3 regions of the Paenibacillus sp. GP183 genome follow, and region 2 is predicted to be linked to each of the others. Evidence: riboswitches for the same ligand, from Rfam matches in the RefSeq annotation. Region 2 holds a riboswitch; each other region holds the start of a gene.
What was found. A riboswitch is a leader RNA that binds a small molecule or an ion and turns the genes downstream of it on or off. The one in region 2 is predicted to bind cyclic di-AMP.

Region 1 (2,270 bases), on a different contig from region 2:
ATGAAGTAGTCAATAACCCTACAAACGAAGGACTGAGGGAAGCTTTAGAAAGAATTATTCCTAATGCGTACACATGGGACAAGAAACATAACGAATGGAAAGTCCTTCAGATAACTCCACTGCCAACAACATATCCTGAATCCTATTACGATATGGGAAAGCATTACTGTGGCGAATATATAGCGAATAATTCTTGGTAATCATGGTAGATTTCCCTGCACCATTGGGACCGAGGTATCCAACTGCCTCCCCCTGTTCAATCTTGAAAGAAATGTTATCAACTGCTCTATTAATCGTATATTCTCTTGTAATCAAATTGCAGAAAGCACCGAATAATCCGGAAAATCTGCGATACTGCCGGAAGTCTTTCACTATATCAATAACTTCAATTGTTGCCACAGTTAACTCCTCCTAGTTCTATATAATCTGGAAAATATTCTTCGATTAAATTCGGTAATTAATGTTATTGTATTCGCTTCCAAAAAGTAATTTCCTTCCAATGACAACGTATGATTTGTTGCACTATTCTGCCCGTTTGCGGAGGGAATAAACAAACGGCTGCCGACGAGCAGCCGCAATTCAGATATCGTTTCCCGTTGGTTTAACAAGGCAACCCATTACCATCCCATGCGTTTTTTAAGTGAGGTAATTTGTTCAATATGGTGTTGACCATGCCAAGCATATCTTTGAGTTGCAGCGTCAAGACTCATTAGACCATGAGTTGGACTCGTAAATTTCCTTTATCGAGATACTTTTCCCTAATTTTTTGCCAGCATATGATGCCTCTCATGGTCAAATTTTTGTAGCAAAGGATAAGGAAAAAGGATGGTTCGCTTGGTTTAGATTTCATTAATAACTTTCAGGTCCATTTAACCTGCCCGTTACCACAACAGGCTACCGAGAAAATCTGCGGTAGCCTATTGTCGTATTTTTATTAAGCTATCAGTGTACCGTTAGTTCAATGCGAACATACGATCAAAAAATTGGTTATTGACGGGCATAATGGAGAAGTAACAACCGAAAAAATATATAGAAGCAGTCTTATCCTTCAACCAGGCTCATGTTATACTGCTTCTGACGTACTCTCTAAGGCAAGGATACGGACCACCAAAAATATGAGCCATGGTTACGATAAATTGGTGATGTTCCTCCAAAATTTTTGGGGAAATGCCAACGCGATTGGCTAGTAATTGTTGAACCGCTAATTCCCTTTCCGAACTTAGTGTGTTTAGCAACTCATTGTTTTGTGCGACCGTTCTGCTTATTTCCATTAAAGTCCGTGTTTCGACGCCTGATGACTGATATGCCAAATTCGAAAATTGAATGTCGAACTCCTCCAGCCGTCGCTTTAAGTGAAGAATCTCTTCTTGTCGTTGTACAGAAGCGTTTGACCTTTTAAATAGAAAAAGCTTCTTTACCTCTTTGGTTACGCTCTTAAAAAGCATGTCTAATTTCTCCTTCTTTCTCTTGACCGAAAAAAGGAAGCGAGGGAATAGAGCCCTAAAGTTTAAAGGTCCCATTTAATGTTTCTATCATTTTCTTTCTACGCTGACGAAGTTAGCTGACGGACTCGGGTCGAAAGTTAACCCTAACACTTAAAAAGTGTACTCACCCCAGAAAACTTGGTTCCCCCGCTTCTTTAATCCAAAGAATTAAGCGTAATATGATTCATTCTTACTTTATCAATATATCCCCAATACATATTTATAAACAATAGTAATATTTACTTATAATTTCTATGTCATTAGTCTCATACCGCCGCCACAAGGTTATGTATCCCCGTCTGGCTATCACAACTAATAGTTCAATTTTACTGCCCGTTACTTCAATAAACCAAAAAAGGAGCTGACGTTGAGCAAGCTCCCCCACTTTCTCCGTGTAAATACGTTCACATCCACCAGATTTAAAGCATCAAGTTGCATGTCTAATGACTGATCGATTGTTGATACCCTTGCGTAACCAATTTTCATTTGGTATCACAGCTCTTTTATGTTATTTATTACCTATTATTATTATAGAGTTCTTTTTTTGGAACGATGAGATCTTTCTATGCATTATTCTTATTTGTTCATAAAATGTCTAATAGTGATAAAACGAAAGAGGAACATTTGTGATACATGCTCCTCTACCTTAACATTTTAAATTGGCAACACTAATTCAAATGCAATCCAGCTCTCCATAAAAATGCACCCCTTTATACAGATCGCTATTGAGTGATGTTTTCTCAATGTCTATTTTAAGGGGTACACATCTCGAAGCCAGTGGTGAAA
Region 2 (2,270 bases):
CAAGGAAGCAACCAATCCTCTGGTGATCGTCTGTGTCGCCCCTTCTATAGTTGTAGCGTCAACAGCACCCGCTATGGTTTGTGGGATTCCTTGAAAGACAAGGAACAACGCAACAATAAAGGAAAGAGGCAAAAAGACCCGAGTGATGGAACGGGTGATATCCACAAAATAGTTACCCAGATTATCCTGTCTTCCAATTAATCCTCTGATAAAAGCAATAGCTAACGCAAAACCAGTTGCAGCTGATGTAAACATCGGAAACGTGATAGCGATCATCTGGGATAAATAAGATAATGTGTTTTCTCCGCTGTAAGCCTGCCAGTTCGTATTGGTAATAAATGAAATGGCTGTATTAAAAGCTAAAGTCGGAGGCACGTTGTCAATATTATCCGGGTTTAAGGGTAAATATTTCTGAAGTCTAAAAGTGGCATAAATCATAAGGAGCATCACAAAGTTGGTAACCAGCATCGCACCTAAATATTTCTTCCAGCCCATCGATTCGTCTTCACGTACACCAATGGTTCGATAAATCAATCGTTCAAAGGGACCGAATACGCGATCCAGCTTTGTCTTCTCAGAACCGAATACTTTCACTAAGTAGCTGCCAACAGGCTTGACAAGCAGCATAATAATGACAAGCGTAATGGCTACCTGCACTATTCCCATTCCCATTTAAAAATCTCCTCCTGCTTGTAGATGCAAATTGTAAAATAATCGATCTTTCTAAAACTTCTCCGGCTTGATAAGTACAAAGATGAGATATACAACAATGGCTAAAGCGATAATCCCAATCCAGATCATGGTTTTCCTCCTAAGAGTTTTGCTTTTGCAAAACTGACTTCGTAAGCATAAACTTGAGTTTTGCTTCAGTAAAACTGACTTCGTAAGCATAACTAAGAAGATTATGTCCGTTCACTAAATACCGTAAAACCCCATAACGCTAAAAATGAAATGATAAAAATCAAAACCATGACAAAATCGTTGTACATGGTATCACCTCCTCCTGCACGAAAACCTTCTTGATTAGCTTAGTAAAAAAGAAACATGGTCGTTATTTGTATACAACACGTGATTCGCGCCTAATCCTTTATATATCATTCTTGGATGAGTGCTTTGTGTAATGACGTAGATCGGTTCAGTGGTCCATTGCCGGCAAATTTGAATGTAGCGGCAACACGCGGATACACTGTTTTCAAACAGATAAATAGAGCCTACAGCTATTTCCGGGACCACCCATTTGCTGTGATTTTTAGTATCTACCTGTATAATTTGATTTATACGCAAATTTTCCATACGTTCGCGCAGCGAACTGCAATTGACCAAAGCAGCAAACGGAATTCCCCGATTTTCCAAGAGATGAATAAACTTTTCACCCATTCCATTCGGGGCATAAACAAGAACATAGCTTTGTGGTTCCAAGTGAAGCCACCTTCCTTACATTAAAAAGAAGCTACAGAGAAGAGGAATCTTCACGTAGCTTCATTAGGCACGGCAAAAAAAATCCGTGATTCAGATAACGATAGATTATTGCCTCTCTCGGACACGCTTGCGAGGTTAGCTGTCGGATTCGGGCGTGAGAGTCGCCCTACCTAAGATGCAAGCCTTACGCTTGTCATCATTGGATTCACCCCATGGCTGCACCCGTATATTTCGGGTAATAGCCGCCTGGTTCCCCCGATTCCTTTCAATTCAGGAATTCAGCGAATAAAGATATGTTTTCATTAATTTTTCATTTTAGGGCATTAGAAAACCACAGAGTACCCACCCTGCAGTCGTTGTTTACGCGATCACAAGCCTCATCATCCTCTCATGAACAAATACTTAATGTTGCAATAAGTTGTTGTTCGAACTGCCACGCTTACGAGGTTAGCTGACGGATTCGGGCGGTGAGAGTCGCCCTACCCGGTATATGAACTCCATGTTGTTCATATACCGAGATTCACCCCAGATCCATGTGAACGGCTCTCACACCGCGCACATGTACCTTTTTGGTTCCCCCGTTCCCCTGCTTGCAGGAAACTCAGCGATAAAATTTGGAAGCTTTATTTTCAATCATGAATCGTATCATACGCCTCTCTCCTAAAACTGTAAAGAACAACAGAAATGCTTATTCGATGATGTAAGTCTAAATGTGAAATATTACATCTGAAATGTCCTTATTATCTTCCATTTCCTTCAATAATCTAAGGATTAGGCTTCTTTTCATAATTTTCACCACAAAACAGAGAAATAATAAGCAATCATGTTAATAATAAATGGTAAATGCCATT
Region 3 (2,270 bases), 280 kb from region 2:
AACGGCAGCCCCAATGGCTGAGCCTCCGGTTTCTATCGTATCCGCTTCGACCGACCTTCGAATCGCAGCCGTATCATCCTTGCCTTCAACCACAATGATTTCTTTAATCATAAACGCACCTCTTCCCTCTTGATGCGAAGCAAGATAAGTTTAGAATAACTTATATCTTATCAACGCAGAAAAAGAAGAGGAGGCTCCTCTTCTTTCACCTTGCTGCAGAAGGTACATATATTTATTCATTCTGCCCTTCCAGGCAGATGATATCCGATTAATTCTCGGAAGGTTTCGTGGGTCCGATCACATATACGGTATAGCCTCGCTTTAAGCCAAACCTGTTGGCATATTCATGGCTATCGTAATAAACATCGATCTTCTGCCCCTTGACAGCACTTCCTGTGTCTTCAGCTCTACGGAAGCCTATTCCTTCGATATACACCCACCAACCCAAAGGAATGACCTTCGGATCTACGGCAATGGTTCTGCCCTCAGACACTGTGGTTCCTGTAAAGGTCTTGCCATATCCGGCATCGCCTTCACTCTTGCCTGTAGAAGCAACCCCTGCAGAATAAGCAGTGAGCGTTACATTGTTTAGTACCTGCTTATAACCGAAGTTGATGCCATTCTTGGAAATTTGGGCTTTGTCTTCCGAAGCAGCCGATAAAATCGTCACCGGATTTTTCGTTCCGATAGCGACGATCTTCTTCACGCTTTCGGTTTGAACTTGCTGATCTACTACATTTTCCGAAACTAGTTGGCCGTCCTCATAGACCTTCTCTGTTTTTTTAACCAGCACGCCTTCTGCGCCTTCTTGGACGACTTGCTCTTTGCCTTTAAGCAAGGTACTGTCGTTTTTTTGTTCGGTTTCGAAAGCGATCGATTCATTGATTTGGTCTATTTCTTTCTTAACCCTCACAATTTTAATCTCGGAGTTTGAGGTTAACGCTGTATTCCGTTCAGGGGAGACTCGATCTAATTCTCCAAGTGCGATATGTAAATCCTGTAAAGCACTTTCCACCGTTTTTGCAGTTGTATAAACAGTTGTGGTCTGTCCGTCAGCAGTCAGTTGAATCGGTGTGGCATGATCAATAGTAAATGTTTCCCCTCCCTTGATCCTGGAGGTCAAAGATGCGGAAACGAGATCGTGCTCGCCAATCTTTATGGCTTGTTCATCCAGTAGGCGTTGAAGGACCCATTGTTTGGTTTGTACAACGGTTTCTTGTCCATTCACAACTACGGATACGCTCTTGGTAGCCGTACCGTACAACAACACCAAAAACATGAAAGTCATTACGAATGTGATAGCTGCTATGGTTAAGATCATACGTAAGTTTTCACGCTTCCATCGCAATGCCAAGGACATGCTGGATGATCGGTTTACATGGGGTTCAAGTGTAGAAATTGTGCCCACTTATTTCGGTCCTCCTTCAAAGCCTCGCCGTCGAGTAACGCTTGGTTTTAAATATGACGCGACTAAGTTTTTTTAGTTAACTTAATAAATCTCTTCAGCTTCGCAGCCGAGCTTTCCCAGCCATAGAACAGCCATTACCGCTCTATTCCGGTAGTTCCACCTCCTCATCATATAGTCCAAAGGTCCTGCTGTATTTACGTCTTACTCTGGAGATGAGCATAAAAAAGCCGCGGAAAGAGGAGTCTTCCCGTGGCACAGTTTGCATGTAACATACAACAAGGCACGACAATCGTTCCTCTCTCGATACGCTTACGAGGTTAGCTGACGGATTCGGACGTGAGAGTCGCCCTACCTAGTACGCAAGCTTGGCTTGTCGTCTTTGGATTCACCCCTGATAAACATTCTGTGCACATCCAGATGACTTGTGGTCTTCCTGGTGTTTCACAGCGGTTCCCCCGTTTCCCATAAAAAGAACTCAGCGAATGGAAAATTGAAAGTGGTTTATTAAGTTATTATGAAAATAGTACGCTGTAATGTCCGACATGTAAAGGGACTGAATCCAGCTAAAAACGACGTGAAACAGGAAAATTAAGGATTTTATAGGGCTAATCAAACTAATTGGTACGTTTTTCTCATTATAACGCCCTCAATTGCCCATTTACAACTTTGACGGTGCTAAATTATGATTTGTTTGCGAATTCGATTATAATATTATTGGATGAAAATTACATAGATTTGCAAAGATTTGCTGAAAAGGGAGGCGAGTACAGTGCAGCCCATTTTACAAGTGGACACCCTGTATGGAGGATATATTCCGGGCAAGCCTGTGCTCCATGATATCACATTTTCGGTCCGTCCAGGT

Region 1: it holds a riboswitch for cyclic di-AMP, as region 2 does, so the genes downstream of both, BLV33_RS27595 (hypothetical protein) here and BLV33_RS19975 (hypothetical protein) in region 2, are expected to answer to the same signal.
Region 3: it holds a riboswitch for cyclic di-AMP, as region 2 does, so the genes downstream of both, BLV33_RS18570 (3D domain-containing protein) here and BLV33_RS19975 (hypothetical protein) in region 2, are expected to answer to the same signal.

The regions. Positions count from the first base shown of each region.
Region 1 covers NZ_FNSW01000002.1:192,898-195,167, forward strand. The annotation lists gene BLV33_RS27585 (ATP-binding cassette domain-containing protein) at 61-399, opposite strand; gene BLV33_RS27595 (hypothetical protein) at 1,059-1,445, opposite strand; cyclic di-AMP (ydaO/yuaA leader) riboswitch at 1,533-1,669, opposite strand; partial or broken gene BLV33_RS30960 (recombinase family protein) at 1,870-1,970, opposite strand.
Region 2 covers NZ_FNSW01000001.1:4,056,383-4,058,652, reverse strand. The annotation lists gene kdpA (potassium-transporting ATPase subunit KdpA) at 1-666, opposite strand, end outside; gene kdpF (K(+)-transporting ATPase subunit F) at 724-801, opposite strand; gene BLV33_RS19975 (hypothetical protein) at 1,024-1,419, opposite strand; cyclic di-AMP (ydaO/yuaA leader) riboswitch at 1,529-1,713, opposite strand; cyclic di-AMP (ydaO/yuaA leader) riboswitch at 1,841-2,036, opposite strand.
Region 3 covers NZ_FNSW01000001.1:3,777,366-3,779,635, reverse strand. The annotation lists gene rnmV (ribonuclease M5) at 1-111, opposite strand, end outside; gene BLV33_RS18570 (3D domain-containing protein) at 269-1,408, opposite strand; cyclic di-AMP (ydaO/yuaA leader) riboswitch at 1,699-1,899, opposite strand; gene BLV33_RS18565 (ABC transporter ATP-binding protein) at 2,178-2,270, shown strand, end outside.